DNA from 4 places in the Marinagarivorans cellulosilyticus genome. Region 4 is predicted to be linked to each of the others. Evidence: predicted binding sites of a transcription regulator. Region 4 holds the regulator's gene; each other region holds the start of a gene.
The links. The regulator sigma-54, encoded in region 4, starts transcription at its own class of promoters, with help from an activator protein. The targets are predictions, from matches to a motif close to TGGCACANNNNTTGCNNT.

Region 1 (7,704 bases), 1.4 Mb from region 4:
GCCTGTTCTTTACCTATAATAGCCGGCGCGAAGAAAAAGATGTTACGCCGTATGAAGCTGGTAACCGTGCAGAGGCATTTGATGTATTACTGGGTGCCGATTACCGCATTGGGGAACGTGCCGTATTGGGTGCGGCCTATAGCTTCGCCCGCGTTAAGGGAGACTTTTTTGGTGGTGGTGACTTTGAAAAAAGCAGCCAAGCTGTTTGGCTTTTTGGTGCTTGGTATCCTCTGAATAATGCGTCTATCGATTTTAGTGTGGGCTTAGATGATGGTAAGCACGATACTCGCCGAAATGTAGGCCGCCATCTAGTGCTAGTAACCCCCGCCGACGCAGTAGCCGTGCCGGAAGGTGAGGAACCTATTCATGCTGATGACATCACGACGATTATTATTGATATACCCTATGTGCGCACACAAAGCCGCAGCCATAGCCGAAGTTTGAATATAACCTTAAATGGCGGCTACGATTTTAATTGGTCTGCTTTCACTGTGGGTCCGCGTGCTGGGGTGGCGCAGCGTAAAACGATAATGGACGGCTTTGACGAAAGTGGCGAAACACCGATGACTTTGCAGTTCGACCGGCAAGTCGAAAAATCTGTGATTAGCACATTGGGCGTACAGGGAAGCCGGGCTTTTAGTGCATCGTTTGGTGTGATTAATTTTCAATTCAATATGGATTGGCTTCATGAATGGAGCGATAAGCAGCGTTTGCTAACAGCGACATTCGCAGAGGATCTTCGGTCAGATGCCCCTCGGCTGGCGTTCCTTAACGAGGCGCCAGATCAAAATTGGCTCAGAATGCGTTTTGGGTCAGCCGCTGTGTTACCTAATGGTATAAGCTTTTTTGTGGCGTTAGAGCAAACATTCTTGCATGAATACCTAGAGCAAAAATCCGTAAGCCTAGGGCTGCGTAAAGTATTTTAAGCGGGGCACCCTGCCTGCTGTATATTTTGTAATATCGTTAAAACCATACTGTAGATTTTACAGATATACGCCTTTCAATTTTTTCACTGCCTTTCTACTTTTTTTCACGGACCCCCTGAAATCGGCGCGCTCAGGGGAGATGTATCTTTCTAAATCTTATTTTTATTTTGGCATGCTACCTGCTATTTGTTAATCGGTGCTTTGGCAGCGATGCGATTGTTGTAAAGCGATTGCTGACAAGGTGATTTTAATCAAAAAATAAGGTTTATGTTATGAATACTCCGTTACTTTCCGCATCGTCAATGCGTGACTTCAGTGTAAAAAATATTGAAGGGAAAGACATTGGCGAGATTAAAGACCTAGTCGTTGATTGGAACGATGGCAAAGTCGCATATGCTGTTTTATCTTTTGGTGGTTTTATGGGGTTAGGTGAAAAGCTGTTTGCAATCCCTTTGGATCAATTTTCGTTTGATACTAAAAACGAAGAGCTCGTATTGAATGTTAGCAAAGAGCGACTAAAAGATGCGCCAGGGTTTGATAAAGATAACTGGCCGCAATACCCCGACGCAGAGTTTATCAATAGCGTTTATCGGCACTATAGTGCATCACCAGCTTGTCGCAAACAGGGTTAATTCTATAAGGCTGCTAGTTCGCAGCCTTATGTTTTCCTAAAAATTAAATTTATTGGCTACCTATCCGCCGTTTTGTGAATGCGAGGTTGGAGGGTCGAGGCGTTTATTATGAATATTATGGCGTTGAATAAGCCGTCACTGAATATGCTTGATTTGCCAATGGGCGCTTCACTTAATGATGACGGTACATGTACTTTTAAAGTTTGGGCTCCCAATGCAGATAGTGTAGCCGTTGTTGGCGATTTTAATGATTGGGGTAAACGAAAACCTAAGAAGCTGATGCAAGAACAAGGTTATTGGTATGGAAGGCTAGATAACCTTGCCGAAGGAGATGAATACCTGTATCAAATAAAATCGGGCAAGCACATTTTTACGCGAATCGACCCTTATGCTCGGTCTGTCACAAATTCTTCGGGCAATGGCATTATTTATAAAGATAGTTTTGAGTGGCAGGAGGAGCATTATCATTTACCCGCGCACAATAGTCTGGTTATTTATGAACTACACGTAGGCTCCTACGCAATGTCTCAAGACGGCGTACCTGGAACCTTTGACGACCTTATTGAAAAGTTAGATTATTTGAGCCAGCTGGGCGTTAACGTAGTGCAAATAATGCCTGTAGCCGAGTTTGCTGGCGACTTATCTTGGGGGTATAACCCCGCCAATATATTCGCTATCGAATCGGCTTATGGCGGGCCAGATGCATTTAAACGCTTTGTAAAAGCTGCTCACGATTGTGGGATTGGGGTAGTGTTAGATGTGGTGTTTAATCATTTTGGCCCGAGTGACCTTGCACTATGGCAATTTGATGGCTGGAGTGAAAATGGTAAAGGCGGCATTTATTTTTATAACGATCACCGCAGTGAAACCCCTTGGGGGGATACGCGCCCCGATTATGGTCGCAAGGAGGTACAAGATTTTATTTTGGATAATGTAAGAATGTGGCTAGAAGAATACCACGTTGATGGCTTGCGGCTAGATATGACTGTTTTTATGCGAACAATCAATGGCAATGCGTTTGATGATGGCGATGTTATTTCTGAAGGTTGGGATATGTGCCGTAGAATAAATGATTTGGCGCATACGATTAATCCTAATATTCTAATGATATCGGAAGATTTGCAAGGTGATGCAGCAATTACTTTAGGTACGCAAGACGGCGGTGCAGGTTTTAATGCGCAATGGGATAAAAACTTCGTTCATCCGGTTAGATCTTTTCTTCTCGAAGTTAATGATGCCGATCGCAATTTAAGCGCTTTAGAAAGTGCCTTATTAAGTGAATATAATGGCAAGCCTTTTTCGCGTATTGTATATACCGAATCACACGATGAGGTGGCAAATGGTAAGCAGCGCGTGCCAAGCGAGATAGATGATAGCCTTAAGGGCACCTCTAAAAATAGTAATTTTTTTGTGAGAGCAAAGAAGCACCGCCCGGAGAGCCGCAGTTTACGTGTGTAAATGAGGACTCGAGGACGGAGCTGATGCCGCTATCGCGGGAAAAGTGCATTTTTAGAGGTGCCCTTAATTATTTTGCTATTAAGCGTGCGGTACTTGGGAGCTGTTTAACGTTAACCAGCGCCGGCATACCGATGATTTTTCAAGGCCAAGAATTTTTACAGCGCGGTTGGTTTAAAGACTCAGAGGCCTTAGCTTGGTCGCAAGCTGAATCTTATGGCGGTATATTGCAATTACATAAAGACCTTATCGCTAAGCGTTTAGATTTATACAATGAAGGCGATGCACTGACGGGCGAAAATACAGAAGTTTTGGTATTGGATCACGAGGCTAAAATTCTGGCGATATCACGCCATGCCAACGGTAGAGATTCTTTTGTTGTGGTATTTAATTTTGGTAATAACACTGTCTATGATTACCCAGTACCTATGCACAATATTCGTGAAAATGCACAATTAGTCTTTAATAGTGATGCGCGTATTTATTGTGACGATTTTGGTGATGTAGGGCACGGTTATATTGCAGAGGGGCAAATTGTTACAACCATTGGTGCGTACGCCTGCTTGTTGTTTAAGTAGCGGTAATGCTTTTGCCCTTAGTAGGCATATTGCTGTCGCCAAAGGCGCCCTTGTGGCGCTATTTTTGTTTTTGTTGTACCTAATTTTTCAATACTGTGGTTGGATAGCAATATTAAAAAATGCTGGAAATCTCAGTGCTACATAACAATAAATACATCTTGATTTACGCCCTTTGTGGGTTTTTTTTGCTCTGTTCACAAGCCCGTGGTCAAAGTGTTGTTGTTCCGCAAGCTGCATCACCTAATGATCATGCGAATGGAGGGGTGTTGGTTGCGCAATACCCTAAAATGTTGGATAAATACGAGCGCGATTTTGACCTCTATTTTTTAGAGTTGCTTAGGCTGGCGTTGGATAAGTCTAAAATACCTTACGTGCTTGAAGGTGTCGAATTGCCCGTTATGGTAGAAAGTAGAAGCGCAGAGTTTTTGAAAGCTAACCAGCACATGGTGCATTGGTTGAATGCCAGTGGTGGGCGCGAAAATACACTTAAACCTATTAAAGTGCCATTGTTTAAAGGGTTAATTGGTTGGCGGGTATTTTTTATTCGTGCCGAGGACCAAGCGAAATTTTTAAAGGTAAAAACGAAAGCGCAGCTGGCGCAATTTGTTGCAGGGCAGGGACATGACTGGCCTGACACTCAAGTGCTAAAAGATAACGGCCTTAAAGTACGGGGCTTGCCCAGCTGGCGGGGCTTATTCGAGATGCTAAGCCATCACCGAATTGATTATTTTCCGCGCTCAATTATCGAGGTGGAGCGCGAGCTAAGGTTGTTTGAGTCGCTGGGTTTGTATGTCGAAACTAGTCTTGTAATTCGGTATCCTGCAGCCTATTACTTTTTTGTGAATTCTGACAACAAGCGTTTAGCTAACGCCATTGCGATAGGCCTTAAACAGGCGATTACCGATGGCGATTTCGACTTGCTATTTAATCGTCATTTCTCCGGTATTATTCAGCGTGCAAGGTTGAGCGAGCGAACAATAATTCCATTGAGTAACCGTATTGATTTCCCTGTAGCGCAGGAAGATCTATGGTTTAACCTCAGGGCAGAATCCCCACTGTCTACGGCCCCTTAAAAGAAACAGCTTGTGATGCTGGTTTTACCTGCGGATTAATTATTGCGCTAGGTTTTCTGAGCGAAGATGATTTCCCTTTCAGTTTAAATGTACCTACCGAATATTCTTTGTGTTTATAAAGGGCTAGCTTTGAGTTAAAAATTGCAGCTCTTGCTTCGTTTTAAATAATTTTTTTACCTTTTATTTTGTTTTTATTTACCTTTTATTTTTTTCGTATTTTAGCTTCTGACGAAAGGCGTGAATTCTGGTGGGGTGTTCTTTATTGCGCCTTGATATAAAGGGTATACTCTTCCCCTAGTATTTTATTGGCGCTGTGACTTAGTTAGAGTTTATCGGCTTTTTTGTGCATGGCGCATTGGGCGATTAGTCGTTAAATTAATAGCCTAAATGCGAGGTCGATTGCGCTTTTTTACCGTGTGCGCACTATGGTTTAGTTTGTTTGTAATGTCGGAAAAATAATTTCTATAACGATTTATTAGGGTATCTCTATGTCAAAAAAAATACTCACTTTGGCGGGTTTTGGTCAGTCCAGCCTTGCATTATTTGTTGCGGCCTTATTTGCGGGTTGCGTTTCACAAACGGACTCTTCTGGCTCGTCCGCTGATGCGACTAGCTCCTCAGTTGCTAACGGTGTACAGAGTTCGTCTATTGGTAGTGCGAGTAGTGCAAGCGTTATAGCGCAGCCTTCAAGCGTTAATGTATCGAGTAGCTCGACGAGTACTGTGGCTGATGATTTAGCGCTTGTTGTGGCGATTAACGCTGGCGGCTCAGCGACAACCCTAGATGGGGTGGCGTTTATCGGCGATAAATATGGTCGCGGCGGTACAAGTAATAGCACCGACGACTTTGTTACTGGTGGCGAGCTGTATCAAACAGAGCGTTACGGCGCGCTTAGTTATGAAATTCCAGTGACGGCCAATGGTAGTTATACGGTAGAGCTGCATTTTGCCGAGATTTACCAAACCTCTGACGGTGCGCGTAGCTTTGGTGTCGCGCTTGAAGGAACCCCTGTTATTAGCGATTTGGATTTATTTTCGAGAGTAGGGCATGACAGCGGTTATAGCGAAACTTTTACTAATGTGGCGGTAAATGACGGCAGTGTTTCTATTGAACTGCAGGCAGGGGTAGAAAACCCAACTATTGCCGGCTTTGCTATTTACTCTAACGATGGCGAGTTAGATACCGCCTTTGTGCCAGATGTAAGTACCGACCTTTCTAAATTTTCGGCGTACACCCAGCAATACAATGAACGAACCGTAATTACGTCTAATCATGCGACGGGTCATATTGGTGATTTTTTCTTTACTCACTGGAAAGATGGCGGCTCGACCTCGTTAACGATGGATACCAACGGTGATTTCAGCGTGACTTGGCAGGGGGGCGGTTACAATTATGTGGGTGGCCCCGGTTGGCATTATGGTGATGAAGACCGAGTAATCGGATACCGCTTCGACAGTGATAGTGGTGCTAGTTATATTACTATGTACGGTTGGGGCTATGACAAAGACATGCCCAAGTCGGACCCTGCGCATTTAGTGGAATATTACATTTTACAGCGCTGGAGCTACGACCCCAGTCAAGGGGCAACTTACGGTAAGACCTTTGTGAGTGATGGAGTTGAGTACTCCACTTACCGTTCAATACGGCAGCAACAGCCTTCAATTAATAGCCCTTCTACGTTTTACCAGTATTGGAGCAAGCCTTCACAGCAGCGCCCGCTAGGGCAAGATCATAAAATTATATTTGCCGATCATGTTAAAGCCTGGACTGATACGGGCTGGATTTTACCGGATATGAATAACCTTGATGCCAGCGATGATCCCACTTATCAGGTGATGGCTGTTGAGGTGTTTAATCCCGGCAGTGATGGCACGGCCTCTGGCCAAGTGTGGGATGCTACAGAGCAATAGTTTTATTGCGGTTGAAAGCGCCCCTGCTTAGTGGGCGTATTAAAGGCATTAGCCCTGGAATGGTTAATGCCTTTAATTTTTATTGCAAAGAGCAAGCTGGGCAGAACTCTAAAGCCCACACTTTTTATCTTGCTGCCATTTCCTAAAATACACGATCAATATTTATTGTTAACGATATTCGGCTTTGCTTATTGCTGGAGCCTATCGTAACCCTAAAAACCTTAGTTCTGCGCGAAAACGATCGTTGGGGTGGGCTTAAACCTAAAAACCGCAGTTAAATCACGAAAGTATTCACAATCGCTTACCGCACCTGGTCTCCGATCAATCGAGCTCATGACCAATAAGGCGACTACGTCGATTGAGCGAAACCCAGTCACTGCAATCGCTCACGAATCTTTTCTGCGCTGAACTGTGGTTTTTAGGTTAAATGGTACGCGCCATTTCCTGCAGCTTTTTATAGCGCGCAAATTGTGGGTCTGAAGGCGTTAATTGGTTGCGTATGGTGGCAAGCATTTCTTGCACTATTTGATCGATATCACCAGCATCACCGCGGTTGTGTTTGCCAATATAGGCTTGGCAAATATTGAGCTGAATACCCAAGTGCCGTGGGAATAAAACTTGTGCCCGCTGAAAGCAGTGAATGGCTTCATCAAACTTTTTCTCGCTGTAAAGTTGAATGCCTTTTTTGTTGGTTTCGGCCAGTATTCTTCGGTTCTTTTTACTGGCCGGCTCGTCTAGAATCTCGTCGAGTTTTTGCAATGCTTTTTGGTCATCAGAGTATTGCTCTTTTAAATCTTGCGTTAATTCTTCGGCGCGGGTGTTTTCTTTGAGTGTGCGAATAGCTTTAACGCGGGCAATATCCGTCACGACATCGCCCTGTTCTAATTCGCAATACAGTGCTTCGGCTTTATAAATAGATTGCTCGCCAAGTGCGCCTTGGTGAGACAAAAATTGTAACCGGCCTTGCAAAAACTGCATGCGCAGTAAATCTTCGTTAGAAACGTCAAAATAATTGGTGGCGGCTTTTAAAATCTTTAGGGCTTCCTCGGGCAGTTTATCTTTTTCCTCTAGTAGTGCAGCCGGCATATCGGCAGTGTTCATGCCTAGCCGGTAAGCATCTTGCCAATCGC
Region 2 (7,704 bases), 2.0 Mb from region 4:
CGTTTTATTACTTGCGCTACACGGCCTGGGTCCTCTGCAACTAAACCTTTTACAGCATTTAATTGCTGCTCGTAGCTTTCTTCTGGGCTGGGCAAGGCCATGGCATCACCACCGGTTAAGGTAACGGTTTCATCACTTAGTGAGTCGAACGAATCCACACCTGCCGCTTGCAATGCCGCTAGCTCTTTTGCTTCATCTTCTGCTCGCGCTTTTAAGCCCGATTGCGCCAAACTTTTAAGTACCGGGCGCAACAAACCAATAATTAATAAGCCAATAATAAATACCCCAGCCAATTGCTTGGCCAGCGTTTTAAACCACGCCGTTTGATACCACGGCATGGTGTAGTCGAGGGTATTTAAATCATTGATAAAGGATTCATTCAGAATATTGACGCTATCACCACGCGCCGCCGAAAAACCAACCGCATCGCGCACTAATATGGCTATGCGCTCTAACTCTGCATCAGTCCAGCGCGTGCGAACTAGCTCGCCAGTTTCTGGGTTTGGTTGCATTTTATCGTCGACAACTACCGCCACAGATAACCGCCGCACGCGCCCTTTTTCATGCTTGGTATAACTAACCGTACGATCCAGTTCATAGTTGCGGACAGCTTGCTTGCGTGAATTAGACGGGCTTGCACCACCGCCTTCGCCATCTTGTCCGTTGGCAACTTCAGGGGCATTGCCTCCATCCGGTGGCTGATTCGTTAACGCCCCAGGAATCCCCATTGGGCCGCCTGCGCCCTTGCGCAACTCTTCTACCGTTTGCTCGCTGCGTATTGCCGGTAAGTCTGGATTGAAAGATTCTTCGGCTTGCTCAACCTCGGTAAAATCTAAATCAGCAGCAATTTCTGTTTTAAATTTTCCATCGCCAATAATGGGGGTTAACAAGCGGCGAACCCGCAAAATAATATCGTTTTCTACTTTTTTGGTGTAATCCAAATGCTGAGCAGCAATTACCAGCCTCTCGTCCTCTACCCCAACAGATAACAAGTTGCCTTTCTGGTCGACCACCGTGACGTTTTCAATTTTTAATTCGGGAATGCTTGAGGCCACTAAATTGGCAATACCCTTAACTTGGCGCGTTTCGATATTGCGCCCAGGGAATAAATCTAAAAATACAGAGGCCGACGGCTCGCGCCCATCACGCACAAATACAGAAGCTTTAGGAATGGCGAGGTGCACCCTTGCACCTCGAATTGAGTTAATACTAGAAATAGTGCGCGAAAGCTCTCCCTCTAAGCTTCTTTTATAACGCGCCGACTCCATAAACTGGCTGGTTCCAAGCGGCTGCTCCTGATCAAGCAGCTCAAAGCCAATTGATTGATTCCCCGGAATTCCTCGTTCCGCTAATTTTAAGCGCGCCTGATGCACTTTATCGGCAGAGACCAACAGCGCGCCCGTTTTCGGGTCGACCTTGTAAGCGATATCATTAAAATCGAGGATTTCACCCACTTCGCTACTATCAAGGCGGTCCAAGCTGCCATACAAGGGTTTGTAATCGTCGCCCTGCGTCCATAGCACCACAGCAAAACCAATAGCCACACTGGCTGCAATGCCAACCATTAAGCCAGCTTGCCGAACCAAATTCAGATTATTAAAGCCTTCAATTAAATCGCTTTTAACACCACTGGATTTAACCTGTACTGTTTCACCTGCTGCTTCTGCCGTTGCCATTTAACGCTACCTCACACCATTAAATTGGCATATTCATGACGTCTTTATAAGCCTCAACAAGCTTATTTCGGACTTGGGTCGCCGCTTGAAAAGCAACGCTGGATTTTTGCGATGCGATCATTACTTGGCTGATACTCACATTGGGGTCACCTTGAATATAAGCTTTTGAAACCGCGCCAGATTCTTGTTGAATATTATTCACCTTATTAATTGCTTGACTAAAAACATCACCAAAATCAACGCGATTTTTATTTTCAACAGGGTTGATTCCGCCAGGGCGAATGCCATTAGCGCCCTCCACGCCGCCAAAAGCCTGCGTTTGCGATTTAATGGAGCGCATCTCTGTCAATAAACGATTAATGTCAACACGATCTGTCATTGTTCTACCCTGCCAAAGGTTTGGCGTTTTTACCCTTACTACACACAAGAGCACAAAGCAGGCCAGAAACTTAAACACCGAGGGATACGATAAATTTCAAGCGACAAAAAGCTACCCAATAAAGCTACTTATCCTCACATCACAAAACCCGCAAGCGTTGACTATAATTGGCTACATAGCCAACACTACAAACTTGGATTCGCCATGGACTACCCCTCTTTTATAGAAGATACGACTTACATCAGCATGGATGCATCCGCCAGCGAAAACGAACAACTACGCGCCATGCTAAGCAACCTAACGCGCATCCATTTACTAACCGCTAGCCGATTTGAAAATTTTGACGACCTGATTCACGAATATTTAGTCTCTGGTATAGAGGTGTTTGGGTTAGAAACAGGTATTGTTAGCCGCATTGTTGGCAACAGCTACACAGTATGTGATGTGATAAGCCCACTAGACGTACTCGAAAAAGGACAGGAATTTGGGCTGGAAGACACTTACTGCCGCGAAGTCATTAAAAGCCAACAGGTTTTAGGCTTTCCACAAGTGGGGGCTTTAGAATATATGCGGTGCCACCCGGTATACGAAAACCTTAAGTTAGAATCCTATTTGTCAGCGCCTATTTTTGTGGCTGACGAACTGTTTGGCACACTAAATTTCACCTCTGTATCGGCGCGCGAAAACGGCTTCTCCACACACGAAAGAAACCTTATTGTGTTAATGGCCAACGCCATTGGCGCCTTCATTCTTTTGCGCAACAAAGAGGATCACCTGCTGGCCCTTAACCAAAAAATGAAACGCTTTGTTGGCTACGTAGCGCACGATTTACGCAACCCGCTAGGCACTATTATCGGGCTAACTAAAATGGCAACAAAACCCAACGCCTCGCCCGAAAGAATCCAACAAATAGCGCAAAAGATTGCACGCCCGGCTGAAAACGCTCTCGAATTTGTGAATACCATTTTAGAGAACGCCGCGCTAAGCACCGGCAAAATTGCGCTGAGCAAAACCCAAGTTAATGCCAAGCAGTTAATCGAAGAGGCCCAGGATGCCGTGGAACACTTTGCAGCCGAGTCAAACATTACAATAACGCTGGATGCTCCTGATCAGGCTGCGCTGCTGTGTGACAAGCATCGCCTGCATCAAACCCTAACCAACCTACTGATTAACGCGATTAAATACTCGCCGGAGAACTCTCTTATTCAATGTTCTGCAACTCCCCTTGAAGGCGGCACTCAAATACAGATAAAAAACCCAACGTCCCCCGAAACACAACAAGGCCGAAGACTTGATGGGCAGGTCTATGGAAGTGTTGGTTTCGGCCTCGACATTGTTCAAGAAGTATTAAAAGCGCACGATAGCTCGTTAGCCATAGATGAATCACCCGAGACCTTCATCGCCAGCTTCACTCTACCGGTTAGTCACTAGATGCGCTAAACGTTACTCTTCTTCACGCAGCGCTACCTCTGCCGCACAAACCTAACAGATCAAAAAATAGGCGAATCAATGCATGCGCAACCACTGTGTGGCGCCTTAATAGTCAAAAAGACTAAAAAAAGTTAAAAAAAGACAAGTTCAGGCAAAGATGTTTCTTTTATACACACTTTAGAGTTGCTAGAATGCGCGGCAAGTAACAGCGTGTTTAACTACCCTTGGGTATCCTCATGAAAAAGATTCTCCCTTCTCTTTATTTCGCCTTATGTGCTGCCCCCTTAGCAATGACCGCCAATGCAGGCAACAGCGATACAGCCGATCAAAGCATGGAGCTTGCTGAGGCTTTTGACGTGATTCAAGAATACCGCGAGCTGCGTGAATCTTGCGCAATTGGCACCTACGAGCAACGCCGCCGCTGCGTTGGCGAGCTTAGCGAAGCGAATACTCTGTATCGCGAAGCCAAAGATGTCATCGCCAAACAAAAACTATCTACCAGCGACAGCACGCTTGCCAGCTACAACTAGTTAAAAACTCCAATTGAGGCGCCGCGTTTTACACCAATGCGCCAATCAAAGATCACATACGTCACTCGCGGCATTAGCGCTTTTGCTGTATGCTGCGCGTCCGCTTACGCGCTGGGTTGCAAAGGCCTTTTAGCGAGCGACACCTTTTGAGCTTAAAGTTCTGCTTTTGCTCAAAAAGTCACTTTGCCTCTAAAGACCAGTCAACCAACTGCAATGCGCTTGTGGCTACCCCAAGCGCTACCTGCAGCGCCAAGCCACTCCCATCGATAGACTCGGAAAAGGTAACCAAACCCCATGTACGTTTACGACGAACATGATCGACAGCTGATCTTAGAGCGCGTGGCGCAATTTCGCCGCCAAACCGAGCGCTACTTAGAGGGCACTCTTGCCCCAGAACAATTTTTACCACTGCGCCTACAAAACGGCCTCTATGTTCAGCGCCTAGCGCCAATGCTGCGCATTGCTGTGCCTTACGGGCTACTTAACAGCAAGCAGCTGCGCAAACTGGCACACATTAGCCGCCATTACGACAAAGGCTACGTGCACGTTACAACGCGCCAAAACATCCAGCTCAACTGGCCCCTACTCGAAGAGGTGCCAGACATCCTTGAAGAGCTAGCCTCTGTTGAAATGCACGCAGTGCAAACGAGCGGCAACTGTATTCGCAATGTAACCTCCGACCATTTCGCAGGCATTGCTACCGACGAGCTTATCGACCCGCGTCCTTACTGCGAAATTATTCGCCAGTGGTCTACCTTCCACCCCGAATACGCCTTCCTGCCCAGGAAGTTCAAAATTGCCGTTTCGGGCACAGAAGAAGATCGCGCCGCAATCCGCTTTCACGACATCGGCCTGCAGCTCGTTAAAAACAGCGAAGGCGAAATTGGCTTTACCGTCCTTGTTGGCGGTGGCCTTGGGCGAACACCCGTTATCGGCAAAGTTATTCGCGAATTCCTACCCGAGCACGACGTACTAACCTACCTCGAAGCCATTTTGCGGGTATACAACCTCAATGGCCGCCGCGACAACAAATACAAAGCGCGCATTAAGATTTTAGTTAACGCAATGGGCGTCGAGGCCTTTACGCAAGCCGTCGAAAGCACTTGGGAAAAACTACAAGATAGCCCAACACGCCTTACCGACAAAGAGATTAAGCGCGCCAAGAGTTTTTTCACCGAGCCCGACTACGCCCAACTAGACGACCTTAGCGAAACTGCCGAGATCAACGCTCTACGCAGCGAGAACGCCGCCTTTGGACATTGGCTTAGCCACAATGTACACAGCCATCGCGTGGCAGGCTACCGCGCCGTCACGTTATCGCTAAAGCCAACCGGCATTGCGCCCGGTGACATCACCGACTCGCAACTAGAAGCCATTGCCGACTTTGCCGACGAATACTCTCTTGGCGAAATCCGCGCAACACACCTTCAAAACATGGTGCTTGGCGACGTTAGAGCTAACAAGCTTTTCGAGTTGTGGCAAAAACTGTGCGAAAACGGCTTCGCCACACCCAACGTGGGCACCCTAACCGACATGATTTGCTGCCCAGGCGGTGACTTTTGCTCGCTAGCAAACGCTAAGTCCATCCCCGTTGCCGAAGCACTGCAACGCGAATTTGACGACCTCGATTACCTTTACGACTTAGGGCCACTAGACCTTAACATTTCAGGCTGCATGAATGCCTGCGGCCACCACCATATTGGCCACATCGGCATTTTGGGTGTCGACAAGAAAGGTGAAGAGTTCTACCAAGTCCAGCTTGGCGGCAACTCTAAAAACGATGCCGCGCTTGGCAAAGTACTGGGCCCAGCCTTCTCCCGAGCCGAAGTCACCAACGCCGTAAAGACGATACTCAACACCTACGTCGATAAGCGCGAAAACGAAGAGACCTTCCTTGAAACCTACAACCGCCTAGGTTTAGCCCCCTTTAAGGAGCGCGTATATGCCAAAGCTAATTAAAAATAATGCCGCCCAAGATAACAGCTGGGTAACAATTGCAGACCAAGAAGGTTTGGCCAAAGCAGATCTCGCCAACGGGAAATACCTTGTGCCGCTGGAATTGTGGCAACAAAACACCGAGCTGCACAACGCCAATATCGGCGTATGGCTAAACGGCGACACCAACCCAAGCCTGCTTACCCAACAGCTAAAAAGCGCACCAGCTATCGCCATTGAGTTCTCGGCATTTGCTGATGGACGCGGTTTTTCCCTAGCGCGCATCCTGCGAGAAGACTGCGATTTTAGCGGCGAACTTCAAGCTACAGGTGAATACATGCAAGACCAACTGTATTACCTTAAGCGCTGCGGCTTTGACGCTTTCGCCGTTCCCGACGACGCAAATATTGACTCCATGCTCGCTAGCTTGCAAGATTTCACAAACAACTACCAAGCTTCGCACGACGAACCTCGGCCGCTTTTTAGGCGCCGATAACAGCCGTACCGTCGCACATATAGGAAAGGGGCTAAATAAGCCCCTTTTTTTGATCTAAAATTAGCTAACACCACAAGAATAGAGCGATATGACCGGGCACCTCTTTGATGCATTCTTTTTGATCTTCACCGGCTCCGCCATTGTTGCCTCGGTTGCACTATATTCACGCCAACCTTTACTGGTGGCCTATGTTGCCATTGGCATGTTATTTGGCCCCTTCGGCTTAAAAATCGTTCCAGACCTCAATATCGTGAGCGATATATCCCATATAGGTATCGTTTTTTTACTTTTCTTACTTGGGTTAGACATGCAGCCCAAGGCGCTTAAAAGCGTTTTTAAAGAAATATCCATAGTCGCCATCGCCAGCTCCACGCTTTTCGCGGGGCTTGGTTATTTGCTGGGACTCTCCTTTGGCTTTAACCAAACAGAATCTGTCGTGCTCGGCATGGCGCTCATATTTTCGAGCACCATCATAGGCATAAAGCTGCTACCCACCACCGTACTACACCACAAACACACCGGCGAGCTAATGGTTGGCCTACTGTTGTTTCAAGATTTTCTAGCCATCATATGCTTGCTCATCCTTGCCAGCGGGACGCCTGGCGAGCTAAACCTGCCAGAACTCGGCATGGCGTTTGCCGCCCTACCCGCACTTGGCGTCATTGCGTTTGCATTTGTTAAGTATGTACTTTTACACCTTATTTCACGCTTTGATCGCTTCCACGAATACATTTTTTTGCTGGCAATCGGCTGGTGCCTCGGCCTAGCCAAACTTGCCGAATTTATGCATTTATCTGCGGAAATCGGCGCCTTTATTGCGGGCATCACCCTTGCGACCAGCCCCATATCGCAATTTATTGCACTTAACCTTAAACCCTTGCGAGACTTCTTCCTGATACTGTTCTTTTTCGCACTTGGCGCACAACTCAACATTAGCCTGCTACCCACCCTATTTCTTCCGATCATTGCCGTTTCCGCCGTTGTACTTATCGTCAAGCCCGTTGTTTTTTACGGGCTACTGTGCAGAAAGAGCGAACGCAAGGGGTTGGCGTGGGATATAGGCTTTCGATTAGGGCAAATCAGTGAGTTTTCGCTACTTTTAACCCTTGTAGCCAGCACCAACGACATCATTAGCGAAAAGGTAACCGTCGTCATCCAAAGCGCTGCAATTGTGACTTTTTTGGTATCGAGCTATATCGTGATTTTTTGCTTCCCCAACCCTATCGCTGTCAGCGAAAAGTTAAGGCGCGACTAAAA
Region 3 (7,704 bases), 2.6 Mb from region 4:
GGCATTCAAATTTCTCGGGCCTCAAACATTATTATTCGCAATGTAACGATTAAAAATGTTAAAAAATCTGTCTCGCCAACGTCCAATGGCGGGGACGGTATTGCAATACAAGGCGGTCCACAAACGCGTATCTGGATTGATCACAACACTATTGAAGCCTCGGGCGGTGAAAGCCAAGGTTACGATTCGTTGATCGATATGAAAAACGATACAACCCACGTGACAGTTTCTTACAACCATTTCCGCAACTCTAGCCGTGGTGGTCTTATTGGCGCTAACGATAGCCCAGATGGTAACAACTACATTGTGTTCCACCACAATTACTACGAAAACATCGAGCAACGTACGCCTTTACTGCGCCGCGCAACGATTCACACATTTAATAACTATTGGAGCAATACCAACTCGGTGAATCAAATTCACTACATTAATGCCCGTGCAGAAGGTAAAGCGTTAGTAGAAAATAACTATTTCAAAAACGTGAATAACCCCTTAATTGCATCAACCGATTCAGATGTACCAGGCTGCTGGGCTGCTAGTGGTAATGCGTGGGAAGGCGGCACTTATACCCGTACAGTAGATAACGGCAAAGCGCACAAAGTACCGGTTAACTGGCAAGATGGTAACCTTAATGGCGATAACTGCAATGTGAGTGGTGCAAATTCGGTAACACTAGATAAAGCCGGTGATGTTCCAGCCATTGTGATGAGTAATGCTGGTGTCGGTAAACTATAAGGTAAGCTCTGGCGAATACACATCGCCGCTTTAACTCATACCAAAGCCCTCTTTTAGAGGGCTTTTTTTGTGGCAGATTAAACTACGGTTTCTAGCTTTAAGCGCCTTTAACGCCTTAGCCGGCAGCCCCCTCTACAGGATTAACACTTCATATTTAAGCCATTGGTAGTTTGAGGATATTAAAACCAGAAGCACCGTGGTATTACGCGCGATAAAAGAAGACCCAAAAATTGCTGGATACCAAATTAGTATGGAAAAAGCTAACGAACCGGTAAAAGCCAGCATCAGCACACTTAGAGCTGAGTGAGCAAAGTAGACATTTATTTGAAAAAGCGGATGATTTTGTGGAATATTAACGAATCAAGGTGTTTGCGGCAGAGCATGAACGTGTCATCTATCGCCAAATTGATAACGTCGCATTTCATAACACTTAAGCATAGTCGAAGACATTGCCTTGCTAAGGAAAGCCACGACCACCTCCCCTTTTGCAGCCACTTGTAATAACTGCTCCAATGGTTTTTCATCTCAAGCATTAATAGGCATCGGTGACGAAACCCCTTGGGGTGAGCATTGCTCCAATCAGTAACTCAATAAACGTTCCAATGGATCTTGGGGGTAGCACTTTGCACAAAAATTTTATCCAATAGAACATCCGTTAAGGGTGAATAGTTCGGCAGATAGTAGGCGGCCCCGCTTATCGCTTTGGTGCGCCGCTCTTTGATGTGCGTCCTTGCACAACTCGTCCCTGAATGTCCATTTTAAGTAACCCAGCTTTGTATAATAATCACGTCCCCAACTTCTATAAAAAACCACTAGCGTCCTTGCCATCCTTTATTTTTATTTTGGCGGGTTCGTATAGTTGATGAGTGTTGCTATATCGCTAGGCAAGCTTTTAGTTCTTCAAAACGGTTACCTGTTGCATATTAATACTATCGATCATGCCTTCGGCGCTGACTCTAAATGGAGCAATAATAAAGTGCCCATCAACCATGCCCTCTGCCACGTTTGCATTAAGTGTAATAACTTCGCTCGCGCCTGCGGATAGTGTGCCGAGTGACCAGACTGCCTCTTCATTGGCGGTACACACATTATTACCGCACCGCGAGCTGGCTGGTGAGGTGTTGCTTGAGTAATTAAATGATAATTCTTCAGGCACACGCAGTAATACCTCAACATCATTAACCGGTAAACCATAATTGTTGGTAACCGTGAGGGTGTAACTTATTACGCCGCCAGAGGCGACAGGCTCGGGCGAGGCTGCTATCTCAAATGATAGTAGCGCAGCAATACCACCGCTTTTGGCAACCGATACGGTATATTCGCTTTGTTTATCGATTTGCAGCCCACCAGCATGTTTAAGCTCGGCCATTAACGTGAGGTTTTCGCCAGCGATCACTGAGTCTGCTATGACAGTAATTTCTCGATATGCCGCGCCTCCTGAGGCAAGGTTTATCGCACTCCATTCGATAATACCGTTTGCGATTTCGGTACCGTCATCACTGATCGAGTCAATGCTGACGCCAGCGGGCAAATAGGCGCGCGCTACAAGATCGCTCAAGTTCGAGCCGCTAGTGTTACCAAAGTCTAAGCGGTAGCTAAATGTTTGGTTAGGAACGACTGGGTCGGCGCTAGCGCTGATTGTCAATTCGGCGGGTGAATTATTGTAAACCGCCACCGTTTTTATTAACTGAATATCGTCGTTCAAACCGGCTGTCGTTATTCGTATGGGTAAATGAATTAATTGCCCATTAAGTGTTTCTGCCACTTGTGCATTAACCGTTATTGTCTGACTTTCGCCGGCGGCCATGGTTGCAAATATCCAGTTTGCTTCTTCCGTCGCTGTACATACATTATTACCGCAGTTCGAGCTATTGGGTTCTGCATCATTACTGTAGCTAAACGATATGCCTTTAGGTAAGCGCACCATCACATTAATATCATTAACTGGCTGCAATGAGTGGTTACTGACTGTAAATGTATAAACAAGGCGGCTATCGCCCTCAACAGGATTGGCCGAACTGGTGATATCGATAACTATTGGTGGCGGCGCGTCAATGACGCTGCTTGCAAATTCGCTTTGGTTATCGATGGCTTGACCGCCATCGTAAGTTAATTGCGCACGGGCTTTTAATATTGCGCCTTCGCTAATGTCGGAATTAGTCGTTACGTGTATTTCTCGCCTAGCTGTAGTTCCAACGCTGAGGCTACCTTCGTCCCAAACCACAATGCCCGGTAATATTTCCATACCGTTATCGCTTATCGAATCAATAGTAACGCCTTCGGGTAAAAATGCTCGCAATTGTGTGCCGCTCAATGCATCGGCACTGGTATTGCCAAAATTAAACTGATAAACAAAGTTCTGGTTTCGTGTTACTGGGTCAGCATTGGCGCTTATTATTAAATCGGCAGACGGCGCATTGTGAACAGCAAGCGTCTTTACCAAAGCAATATCATCGTTAAAATCTGGCGAAACTATGCGGATAGGTAAATGAATAAGATTGCCGCTAAGGACATTATCAACCTGTGCATTGACGGTAATGCTGCGGTTTTCACCGGCTGCTAAAGTATCGAAGCTCCAGCTAGCTTCTTCATTAGCCGTACACACATTGTTGCCGCACCTAGAGCTATCTGGTGCAGCATCACCACTGTAGCTCCATGAGAGCTCTTGCGGTAAACGAACCATGACCGTAACATCATTAACAGGCAGTGACGATGTATTACCTAAGGTGATGGTGTACATCACGTGCTCTTCGCTTACCACTGGGTTTGTAGCGCTGCTAATATCGACCATCAATGGTAAGTTATTGGCTGTAACACTCGAGACAAATTCTGTGGTGTTATCTATTGCCTGACCGCCATCAAAAGTTAATTGCGCGCGAGCTTTTAATACACTGCCGAGGGAAAGGTTTGAATCTGCTGTTACTGTCATTTCACGGTGCAATGAGGCGCCGACGCTTACATTGCTTTCATTCCACACCACAACGCCCGGTGTTACTTCCATACCGCCATTACTGATCGAGTTGACAAATACGCCCTGAGGCAAATCAACGCGCAGCTCAGTATTGTTCAGTGCGCCGGCGCTGGTGTTGCCAAAGTCCAGTTGATAGTTGAATGTTTCGCCAGCAACGATTGGATCTGCGCTCGCGCTTAAGGAGAAGTCCGCCGAAGATGTATTAAATACGGCAAGCGTTTTGAGCAATACAATATCATCGATTAAATTTGGAGATGTCATACTCACAGGTAAATTAATCAGGTTGCCACTGAGTACAGTATCGATGATTGCATTCACCGTAATCGTGCGATTTTCGCCTGAGGCTAAAGTTTCGAATGTCCACCATGCTTCTTCGTTAGCGGTACAATCGTTATTACCACATCTAGAGCTATTCGGTTCTGCATCATTGCTGTAGCTAAACGATAGCTCTGCTGGCAAGCGAATTAAAACCGTAACATCGTCAACCGGTTGTAATGAAGTATTGCCTACTGTAAAGGTATAGGTAACACGATTTTCATGCACGACTGGGTCAGCCGAACTACTGATATTTATGGTTAATGGTAAAGGGTTCGATACGACACTCAACGCAATTTCTGCTGAGTGTTCTACAGCCATTCCTTCGTAAGTTAGCGCTGCGCGAGCATGAAGCAATTCACCTGGCTTGAAGTCGCCCTCGGCCGTTACGGTAATTTCGCGGTGGCGTGATTGGCCAACGCTAACATCGCTTTCATCCCACTGAACGATACCGGGGGAAACCTCTGTACCGCTATGACTAATCGAATCAACAGTAATACCTGCCGGCAACATAACACTCAATTGCGTGCCTTCGAGGGCAGTGGCTTGGGTATTACCAAAATCGATGCGATATACAAAACTTTCATCTTGCATAACGGGGTCGGCACTTGCACTTAAAATAAGATCGGCCGATGGGCTATTAAGTACCTCTACACTTTTAATAATGCTGAATTCGCTAAGGCCTGCAGCATTAAATGTGAATGGTAAGTCGATAATAGTGTTATCTAACGTCGCTTGTGCCACGAGCGCATTAATATGTATGCTTCGGCTTTCGCCGGCCGCTAGATTTTCGAAGTTCCATGTTGCCACCTCGCCTGGCGTACAGGCATTATTACCGCACCGTGAGCTATTAGGCTGCGTATCGTTTGCGTATCCAAACGATAGTTCGTCGGGTAGTGTCAGTGAAACATTCACATCAGTCATTGGTAGGGCTGTCGCATTGCCAATAGTGACTGTATAGAGCAATCTCTCGCCGGCCACAACGGGGCCGCTAGCGGTTATGCTCGTCGATAATTTAGGGATAACTCTGAACTGCACCACACGCTCAATAGGTGTTAATTCACCATCATCAACAATGAGGCGTGCACTGTATTGCCCGGCGGTATTAAACACGTGCTCTTGCGAGTTATTGGCCGAACAATTATTAATCGTGTAATCGACGTTATCGTCATTATTGATATCTAAATAACACGTCAAATTATCATTATTTTCATCGCTGGCGCTCCAACTAAAAGTAACGGTTGTGCCAACAAAAACCGGGGAGTCTGACAGCGTAAAATTTTCGAGGCTCGGTGGTACTGGCGAACTGCTCGAGCTACTCAAACTACTTGAACTTGAGAGCACGCTCGCGCTAGAGCTTAAGCTCGATAAACTGGAGTTGAAACTCGAACTGCTTGAGTTTAGCGATGAGCTATTCGCGCTAGAACTTATTACAGCGCTTGGGCTGCTTTGTACCATGGTAAGGCTGCTTGAGCTAACCGGTGAGCTGCTGGGTATAACGCTTGCGACACTAGAGCTGCTGACATGCAAGCTTGACTGAGCGCTGGCTACTGAGCTCGAACTGATAACGGCGCTCGAACTACTGGGCATTGCACTTAAGCTGGAACTAGATATTACGCTGGAGCTTGTGCTTTGCACTGAGCTTTTACTCGAACTCGGCGTAGGTGGCTTGGAAACATCGTCGTCACTTCCGCTGCTGCCACATGCGGCGAGACTTAATGCTGTAAAAAGCAAAAATGTATTTCTTTTTGCTGACGAAACTCTCGTTGAGAAGCCCGTACAATTCATTGTCAGTACCCCAATAATTTATAATCGATGGATGAATGAGCTATTCACGAGTGACAAGAATGATAGGACTAACCACAAGCACCTGCTAATTCCGTAGCCCCCGCTCTACAGAATGCTCATGGGAAATGGTATGCGAAGCGACAATGGTGAGATAGATAGGAAATCCTACCTTGATGGCATGGGCGCGCTAATCTATATTCTCGAGCAGCCCAGATAGGCCCACATAGTAAAGAATTTGGTTGCGGTTTAGTGTAGGTGTAGTGTCGACGGGTGAATTAGAAAATTTGCGCCGCAGTTTTAACATTAACTGTTCGAGGTACTTTTCGCTTTTATTTAACTTAGAGGCAATTTGCGAGGGCTGCTTACCCTGAGCCAAGCCTATCAGGAATAGGCGTTCGGTTTTACTTAAAGAATCGAGCAGCGGTTTTAAAAAGTAACCGACACAAGAGGCATCAGCAATAATGAACTTATGGAATAGCTCTGTACATAAGCGCAACATTGCTAAGTTTTCGTTATTGAGGGTATTAAAATGACAACGCTCGGAGCTGATAAAACTAGCGCCAGCAATGCCTTTGGCAGAAGACATTAAAGGTAATGTGATGCCATTTGAAATGCCATAATCGTTAGCGGTGGCGATGACTTCTCGGCTGGCTTTATTGCCCGCCATATATTGTTTGTTGATTTCACCCCACCACTCAACAGGCTCTTGCACGCCGCCCATTACGGCTTTTATGAGAGGGTCGTTTTGGTCAAAGCGTGCTTCGGTGTAATGCTTTAAATAGGCAGGGCTATAGCCATCAGATACATGGTACACCGGCGCGCGAGAAAAATGAGACTCTAATAAAATTTGGGGAATGTAAGTGTAAAGTACACCTTCATACCCCAATTTGAGGGCTTGATCGTGGAGTATATTAAAGGCTTGTTCAAAGTTATCGGCTGCATAAAGCCTAGCCACATACTGCCCTAGATCCTTGACATTAAAAGTCATGCTCCCATCCCCGATGGTTAACAGGCCCTCGCCTGATGCAAACAATTAAACAAGCTCAAACCTGCGCGCAGTGTAAAAGCTTGTTTTGTAACGCTAAAGTTCACACCGCAGCCTGGCTTTTAAAGGTGCCCTTTAGTGAGGGTTAAGTAGTTTAACCCGCCTGCATAGAACTTGGTATGAGCATCGCGTACCACAAACCCTACTTGGCGCACTTGGCCTACAAGTTCATCAAGGGTTGCCAAGTTAAAGGTATTACAACGAAAAATCGCCTGATTATAACGTTTAAAGTCCTGCCAATAAGGATTCGCTAATTGCTCTTTTTCAGCTTCTTCTAGTAATGCGTTCATATCTAAGCTGGCGTTGATTGTAGCGAGAACAAAACTCCCGTCAACTTTCAGTTGGCTGGCAATATGGCGCAATATTCGCATAGGGTCGGGCCAAGTGTAATAACTATTAATTGAAAGGGCTGAGTCTGCTTTAGAGCTAAGACTGTAGTGCTCGATTTTGGCTTGCACAATTTTACAAGGCTTGCCTGGGTAATGGCTTGCCACCCAGCGAGCGCACTTCACCATTTCAGGAGACATATCGACACCTAAATAGCCATTAACTCTGTTTGTGGTTAACGCGAAAGGTATAACTTTGCCCGGCCCGCAACCGAAATCTACCACCGACCCAAATAACTGCTCAGCCACCGAGCGATTAACCGTGACCAGCTCACTGGGCATGACCGAGTGAAAAGGCGCTGCATAAGCGTTCCAATCTCTCATAGCTGCTCTCCTAACCATTTGAAAAATTTAGGGGTCGTGGCATCCAGCTCCCAAACCACACACGCCAGTGAAAAAGGCCCGCCATAACTAACGGTATTTTCTGCTAGTACGCGCAAGCCAACCATGCGCTTGTGAAAAGC
Region 4 (7,704 bases):
TGTAGCACCTTGGGAAGAAATGAAACTGCGCATGTTGAATGGCAGCCATTCGTTAATTGCTTACTTAGGGTGTTTAGCGGGTTACCAAACGGTCGCGGATTGCATGACCGACGATGCTTTAGTGAAATTAATAAAAGCCTACATGCTCGAAGAGGCTGCGCCTACGTTAAATATGCCAGCGGATGTGAACCTTAGTACTTATGCAGAAGCTCTATTGGTGCGCTTTTCAAACAGTAGTTTGCAGCATCAGACTCGTCAAATTGCTATGGATGGCTCTCAAAAAATACCGCAACGGTGGTTGCAGGGCGCTTGTGTCAATTTGCGGCGCGGCACGCACCCCAAAATAACAGCATTGGGGTTGGCAGCTTGGATTGTGTATTTACAAAATAGCTTAGCTCAAGATGGCTATACCGTAGACGACCCACTTGCTGAAACTCTAGTTCCGTTGGCGGTGCAAGCTAATTCCATGGCCGGCGTTATAGCATTTTTACAACAGCCGGCATTAGCTAAATTTGACTTGGCTGCCTTTCCTGATGTGGTTAAAAGTATCGTTCACTTTATCACTTTGTTGCATCGTGATGTGCGTTCAACTTTTTCGCATTAGCTAACGAAGCCCCAATTTTTTCAAGTATAGATTTTAACGTATAAATATTTAAAGTGACTTTGAATAAAGGCAGCTTTGATATTGTGAGGAATGTATGACGACTTTCTTTGGTGATCACTTCTTATTAACGAATGATGTGTCGCGCCGTTTATACCACGAGGTAGCGGCAGGTTTGCCTATTATCGATTACCACTGTCATTTACCCCCGAGCGAAATTGCACAAGATCGCCGCTATGACAATATGGCTCAAATTTGGTTGGAAGGTGATCATTACAAATGGCGAGCTTTAAGAGCCGCTGGGGTAGAGGAGCGTTTGATTACTGGGGCGGCCAGTGAGCGCGAAAAATACGATGCATGGGCTGCTGTGGTTCCTCAGTGTTTGGGTAATCCACTTTATACGTGGACGCATTTAGAGCTGCGTCGCCCATTTGGCATTTGCGATACCGTATTTGGCCGAAATACAGCTGATAAAATATGGACGCTCACACAAGAAATGCTTTCCCAACCGGGGTTCTCGGCGCAAGGCATTATGCAGCAGATGCAGGTTAAAATGGTGGGTACAACAGACGACCCTATTCACGACTTGCAGCACCATAAACATATTACGGCAAACCCTTTTGGGGTAAAAGTACTGCCAAGTTTTCGCCCTGACCGAGCGTATAAAATAGAGTTGGATGGGTTTGCTGAATATATGACAAGTTTGGGGGAGGCGACGAATACTGTTATTACTCGGTTTCACCATTTGTTAGATGCCCTCACTCAGCGTTTGGATTACTTTGCGGAGCACGGTTGTACAATAGCGGATCACGGTATTGAAATACTGCGTTTTGCCGAGCCTGTAAATGAAGCGGCGTTAGATATCATATTGGCGAAACGCTTAAACAATGAAGCTGTTAGTGAATTAGACATTGCGCAATTTTTTACTGCCGTTAATATTTTTTTGGGGCAGCAGTATGCCAAGCGCAATTGGGTTATGCAGCTTCATATGGGGGCGCAACGCGATAATAATACCCGCATGTTAAATCGAATTGGTCCCAATAGTGGGTTTGATTCAATTGGTGATAGCCCTTTAGCAGCCCCTTTGGCTGGCTTGCTAAATGCAATGGAAGCCACCGGCGAATTACCTAAAACAATTTTGTATTGTATTAACCCGAGCGATAACGAAGTGTTAGCGACTATGGCGGGTAATTTTCAAGGAGTAAATATTGCCAGTAAGGTACAATTTGGTTCTGGCTGGTGGTTTAACGATCAAAAAGATGGCATGCAGCGGCAGTTAATGCAGCTATCCCAGCTGGGAATGTTGAGCCACTTTGTGGGCATGCTAACGGATAGCCGCAGTTTTTTATCCTACACGCGGCATGAATATTTTCGGCGTATTTTATGTGAAATGGTCGGCGGCTGGGTAGTCGCAGGCGAAGCCCCCAATGATTGGGCGCTTCTGAGTGGTTTAATTGCTAACGTTTGCTTTCATAACGCGAACCGCTATTTCGAGCTGGGATTAGATCCAGATTAAGTGGCTTGGCGCAAAGTTTCCCGCAATAATTTAAACAACTTACGCGCATTGGTTGGCGGTTTGTTGTTTAGTTTTTCTGTTTGCGCATTTTTACACACTTGCCTAATTTGCTGGCGGTCTGCAAATGGAAATTCGTTATAAAAGTCGGAGAGGGCACTGGTGTCGTTGCTGTCCAGAAGGCGATCGCGCCAGCCCTCTACAATGTGTAGTCGTCTTGCGTCACCTTGTTGCTCGTCTTCTATTTCTTGGTAGGCAGCCTGAATCGCTTCGTGGTCGGCGGCGCGCATTAACTTTCCAATAAATTGCATGTGGCGCTTTTTGGCGCCATTTTTTCGAATGTTGCGTGTTTCTATGATGGCATCGTAGAGGGTTTCTTCTAGCGGTATTCTTGCGAGCAAATCATCTTTCAATTCGGTGAGTGCTTCACCAAGGTCTTGTAACGCAAGACACTCTTTTTTAATCGCCGTTTTACTGACGATTTCATCGTCATAATCAGTATCGTGCTCGGGTTTATCTTGCATAACTCAAACCTATTCTTTGGTGCCAATATTAAAAACGTGTGCGCGCATTAAGCATAAAAATAGGTAGCTAAACCTAAGAATGCAAAAAAGCCTACCACATCGGTAATGGTTGTTAGTGTAACGCCGCCGGCTAAGGCTGGGTCTATGCGCATGGCCTTTAGGCCAATTGGGAGTAGTGCGCCTGCCAGTGCTGCGGTAATAAGGTTAATAATCATCGCGGCGGCAATAATAAACGAGATCCGCCAATCGCCAAACCATAAACCGGCAATACCTGCCATGACTAAAGCCCATAATAGACCGTTGATAATGCCAACGCGCACTTCCCTGCTCATCAGCCAGCCTAAGTTATTGCGGCTAATATGGCCTAATGCCATGCCGCGAATCACGACGGTTAAAGTTTGCGAACCGGCAACGCCGCCCATGCTAGCTACGATGGGCATGAGTACTGCAAGCGCGACGACCTTATCAATGGTGTCTTGGAATAAATTAATGACGCTTGAGGCGAGTAGAGCGGTTATAAGGTTTATGCCAAGCCACAATGCTCGGCGGGGGGTTGTTCTTGCTGTGGTCGCGAACGTGTCTTCTTCTTCATCAAGACCTGCGGCACCCATAAATGAGTGATCGGCTGTTTCACGAATTACGTCGACTACGTCATCGATTGTGATTCGGCCAATAAGTTTGCCTTGCTCGTCAACAACAGGGGCTGATACCCAGTCGTTTTGTTCAAATAATTTCGCGACATCGCTTTCGTCTAAATCGGCTGATATAGGGTTTGCATCGGTTACCATCACTTCGCGCACAGTGGTATCACCGGGTTTTGTAAGCAGTGTTGCCAGCGGTAATAACCCGAGATACATATCTTTTTTATTGACGACAATCAGGCTGTCTGTTGATGGTGGCAATTCGTTGTGCCGGCGCAGGTAGCGCAGTACAACATCGAGTGTAAATTTTGGCCGGACGGTGATGGTATCGGTATTTGTTAAGCCGCCGGCGGTATTTTCTGGGTAGGCCAAAACCGCTGTTACGCGCTCGCGATCTTGATCGCTCATGGCTTCTAAAACTTGCTGAGTAATTTGGTCTGGCAAGTTTTGTAGAATATCAACGATGTCATCGGTTTCGAGAGTTTCTGTTAACTCAACGAGATCCTCGGTATTCATTTGCGCCAGGTAAAACGATTGAATATCTTCTGGCAGCTCTTCGATTAGTTCGGTGCGTGCGCTTTTACCAATAAGCTCCCATATCACGCTGCGTGTATGCGGCGGGGAGGATTCGATAACGCGCGCTAGTTGCACAGGCGTTAGCACGCGCAGCGAATGCTTAACCTGTTTTAGCGTGCCGCTTTGCAGTAGATTGTGAATATGGCCGAAATGTTTTTCGGTACTTGAGTGGCTATTGCTCTTTGGCATTGACTACAGCTCGATGGTCACGACGTGGCTACGCAAAGGTAGACGATTCGGCGCGCCTTTGTAGGCACGGCTATTATTAATTGCTGATATTGATTGGCGTAAAGCGAGTTTTTTATTCGTCCTCATCAAAGCGGTTGTTAATAAGCTCTACTACAGAGGCTACAGCGAGGTCAGCATCGCTACCTTCGGCAGTTATGGTAATGTCGGTTCCTTTACAAGCCGCCAAAAGCATAAGCGACATAATGCTTTTGGCATCAATCGCTTTGCCATTGCAGCTAACGGTAACTTTGCTACTGAATTGATTGGCTGTATTGGCTAGTTTGCTGGCTGCTCTTGCGTGTAGGCCTAGCTTGTTGCAAATCGTTGTTGTTTGTTCGCTCATTGTTTGGCCACTAAATGCGCTATGGGTTGCGCTTGTCCTGCTAATTGACGGTGACGCACTTGTACATTGCCATAGGTATTTTTAAACACTTTCGTCAGGTGTTCTGCCAAAAATACTGAGCGGTGCATGCCACCGGTACAGCCAATGGCAACAGTAAGGTAGCTTCGGTTATTGGCCTGAAAAGAGGGCAGCCACTTTGATAAATATGCAGCAATATCATCTGCCATTGCCATAACCTCGGGCTGTTCTGATAAGAAGGTCTGTACGGGCTCTTCTAGGCCGGTAAAACCTCTAAGCTCGGGTTTCCAAAATGGATTAGGCAAACAGCGCACATCAAAAACAAAGTCTGCATCTACTGGCATGCCGTATTTAAAACCAAAAGATTCAAAGCTTAAAGCGGCACTTTTACTGTCTTCGCCAACCACTTTTTTGCGAATCACACTGCGCAATTCGTGCAAGGTTAGAGTGCTGGTATCTAGCGTAATATCGGCAAGTGCGGCGACGGGTTCTAGAATGGCGCGCTCGCTATCGATAGCCTGCTGCAGGCCTGTTTTGTCGTTAGAGAGCGGGTGTTTGCGTCGTGTTTCGCTAAAGCGTTTAAGTAATACGGTATTGCTGGCGTCTAGGAAGATGGTGGTAAATTGTGAGGCCTCGAGCTGGCAGGCCTGGATAATGCTTGGGTATCGGCTTAAATCTCCACCAATATTGCGGGCATCAATACCTACGGCTAAAAACAATTTACCGTTATCCACGCTTTTCATTTGAGTGATTAATGCGGGTAGTAAGCTCACTGGCAGGTTGTCGATACAGGTATAGCCGCAATCTTCCAAAAGCTGTAAAGCCGTTGATTTGCCTGAGCCAGAGCGCCCGCTAACAACAACAAACTGCATGGTAACCTCCTCGTGAAATAATGGTAAACATGAAAATAGTCTGGCGCCACGGTTGGTCAATTAATTTTTTGCTTCACAGTGTAGAGTACAATTATGACCTTCAGGTGCCCTATAGCCGTTCTTTTAACTTTCTTTGAATGGCGCGACGGCTGCAGTGTATAGGGCATTATTGCTACCGGCACCGCGTAATGTTTTTGCGTAATCGGTGCCTTGCAGTGCCTCAGCCAGCGCAGCTAAATTTTGTAAATGATCGTTGTCTGCGTCCTCTGGGACTAGCATGGCAAAGATCAAATCAACCGGTGTGTTATCTACCGAGTCGAAATCAATGGCGTTATTGAGCGTCATTACGGCACAAATAGAAACGCCACCGGTTGGAAAACGGCAATGAGGGATGGCAATACCCTCGCCAATGCCGGTCGAGCCAAGCCTTTCTCGTGTAATTAATTGTTGGAACAAATCATCTGCTTTTAACGCAGGTACACTGCTGGATATTAATTCAGCCAGCGCCTCAAGGGCGCGCTTTTTACTGGTACATTCGGTGCCGCACAGTACACGGTTCGCCGATAGCATTTTCTCTAGTGGCATAGATAACTCAGCCTTATAGCACTTAAAGCCAACTATTATACAAGTTGCTTGCGCTCGTTCGAGGGTGGAATTTGTAATGATTCTCGGTATTTTGCAATGGTTCGTCGCGCAACCTTAATACCTTGATCGGCCAGTAATTCTGTAATTTTAGAGTCGCTTAAGGGTTTTCGGGTATTTTCGGCAGCGACTAATTTTTTAATAATGGCGCGAATGGCTGTAGATGAGCACTCGCCGCCGGATTCGGTTGCCACGTGGCTGGAAAAAAAGTATTTAAGCTCGAAAATACCTTGCGGAGTGTGCATGTATTTTTGTGTTGTTACGCGTGAAATTGTCGATTCATGCATTTCGACCATTTCGGCAACGTCATGCAAAACCATTGGCTTCATGCCTTCGGCACCATGCTCCAAGAAGCCCTGCTGGCGTTCGACAATACAAGTGGCAACCTTAAGCAGTGTTTCGTTGCGGCTTTGTAGGCTTTTTAAAAACCAGCGCGCTTCTTGTAGGTTGTCTTTTAAATAGGTGTTGTCGCTGCTGCTATCGGCACGCTTAACCAGTGAGGCGTAATCAGAGTTGATTTTTAATTTTGGCGCAATGTCTGGGTTAAGTTGCACTTGCCAGCGGTTATTAGCCTTTGTAACAAATACATCGGGTACGACATATTCAGTGCTTGATTCGCTGATGGCGTCGCCGGGTTTGGGGTTTAAGCTTTGAATTAAAGCAATAGCGGCTTGAAGCTCGGGTTCTTTGACTTTGAGCTTGCGCATTAATTGTTTGAAGTCGCGGCTGCCGAGTAGCGGCAGGTAATCGGCGACGAGCGCTTTGGCTGTGGCAAAGCCGGGGGTGGATTCCGGTAGTTGTAACAGTTGTAGGTACAGGCATTCGCTAATGTTACGGCTGGCAACCCCTGGTGGGTCAAACTGCTGTACGCGGCGCAATACGGCGGCGACTTCGTCGTCTTCAAGGTCGGGGAAGACTTTCTGCATGCCCTCGAAGATGTCGTCCAAGGTTTGGCTTAGCATGCCAGAAGGTTCGACTGCATCAATAATCGCGGTTGCAATCTCGCGGTCGGTATCGCTCATGGGCGTGAGGTTTAGTTGCCACATCAGGTGGTCTTGTAAGGTTTCGGCGCTGGCGTTGCGCGAGTCGTAATCGAAATCTTCGTTTTCGGGGCGCGATAGGCCGCTGCCACTCGAGCCGCTTTGGTAGATGTCGTCCCAGCTGGTATCAACCGCTAAATCTGTGGGGATATTTTCGCTCCAATCGTCGCTGGCGGCAGGCTCGTTGGCATCATTGGTATTTTCTGGACTTGTTTCGGCAGCTTTTACAGGCGTCTCGCTATCGGCGGGTAATTCTGATTGCGCATTGCTTGCGCGTTCGGCATCGCCGCTGCTATCGCTAGCACCACTGTCTTCAGTGACTTCTAGCATCGGGTTATTTTCAAGAGCTTCTTGAATTTCGTTTTGCAGATCGAGAGTCGAAAGTTGCAATAGGCGTATTGCCTGCTGCAACTGAGGCGTCATGGTCAGCTGAGTGCCGAGTTTGAGTTGCAAAGAGTGCTTCATCGAAGAATAAATCCATCAAGTTTTTTGCTCTGCACAAATTGAGAGCGTCTTAAAGTGATTGTAGTCATCCCTGCGATGTACTGCAATGGCCTGTAAAAGCAAACTTTAGGCCATATCGAAAAAATCTAATGGTTGCGTGCTAGCGCTCAAATCGTCTAATGAATATTGACTTAAAGCTTGAAGTCTTGCCCAAGGTAGACTTCCTTGACTTTCTCGTTTTCCAAGACCGTATCCGGCGACC

Region 1: MARGE09_RS03735 (PRC-barrel domain-containing protein) is a predicted target of sigma-54. The motif match lies at 1,095-1,112, and genes of this name have one in related genera.
Region 2: fliE (flagellar hook-basal body complex protein FliE) is a predicted target of sigma-54. The motif match lies at 2,103-2,120, and genes of this name have one in related genera.
Region 3: MARGE09_RS20740 (DUF11 domain-containing protein) is a predicted target of sigma-54. The motif match lies at 5,928-5,945, and genes of this name have one in related genera.

The regions. Positions count from the first base shown of each region.
Region 1 is NZ_AP023086.1:945,963-953,666, forward strand. Features, by position in the region: gene MARGE09_RS03730 (autotransporter outer membrane beta-barrel domain-containing protein) at 1-926, shown strand, start outside; gene MARGE09_RS03735 (PRC-barrel domain-containing protein) at 1,199-1,558, shown strand; gene MARGE09_RS03740 (alpha-amylase family glycosyl hydrolase) at 1,667-3,016, shown strand; gene MARGE09_RS03745 (alpha amylase C-terminal domain-containing protein) at 3,040-3,591, shown strand; gene MARGE09_RS03750 (transporter substrate-binding domain-containing protein) at 3,777-4,664, shown strand; gene MARGE09_RS03755 (glycoside hydrolase family 11 protein) at 5,153-6,574, shown strand; gene MARGE09_RS03760 (response regulator) at 6,998-7,704, opposite strand, start outside.
Region 2 is NZ_AP023086.1:4,382,488-4,390,191, forward strand. Features, by position in the region: gene fliF (flagellar basal-body MS-ring/collar protein FliF) at 1-1,676, opposite strand, end outside; gene fliE (flagellar hook-basal body complex protein FliE) at 1,696-2,055, opposite strand; gene MARGE09_RS17940 (GAF domain-containing sensor histidine kinase) at 2,260-3,486, shown strand; gene MARGE09_RS17945 (hypothetical protein) at 3,723-4,016, shown strand; gene MARGE09_RS17950 (nitrite/sulfite reductase) at 4,311-5,975, shown strand; gene MARGE09_RS17955 (DUF934 domain-containing protein) at 5,959-6,447, shown strand; gene MARGE09_RS17960 (cation:proton antiporter) at 6,536-7,702, shown strand.
Region 3 is NZ_AP023086.1:5,094,633-5,102,336, forward strand. Features, by position in the region: gene MARGE09_RS20735 (pectate lyase family protein) at 1-735, shown strand, start outside; partial or broken gene MARGE09_RS21815 (IS701 family transposase) at 1,113-1,387, opposite strand; gene MARGE09_RS20740 (DUF11 domain-containing protein) at 1,628-5,755, opposite strand; gene MARGE09_RS20745 (autoinducer binding domain-containing protein) at 5,997-6,797, opposite strand; gene MARGE09_RS20750 (class I SAM-dependent methyltransferase) at 6,917-7,564, opposite strand; gene MARGE09_RS20755 (N-acyl amino acid synthase FeeM domain-containing protein) at 7,561-7,704, opposite strand, start outside.
Region 4 is NZ_AP023086.1:2,338,720-2,346,423, forward strand. Features, by position in the region: gene MARGE09_RS09200 (mannitol dehydrogenase family protein) at 1-604, shown strand, start outside; gene uxaC (glucuronate isomerase) at 699-2,117, shown strand; gene yjgA (ribosome biogenesis factor YjgA) at 2,114-2,638, opposite strand; gene mgtE (magnesium transporter) at 2,686-4,044, opposite strand; gene MARGE09_RS09220 (HPr family phosphocarrier protein) at 4,157-4,426, opposite strand; gene rapZ (RNase adapter RapZ) at 4,423-5,316, opposite strand; gene MARGE09_RS09230 (PTS sugar transporter subunit IIA) at 5,440-5,901, opposite strand; gene MARGE09_RS09235 (RNA polymerase factor sigma-54) at 5,937-7,463, opposite strand; gene lptB (LPS export ABC transporter ATP-binding protein) at 7,634-7,704, opposite strand, start outside.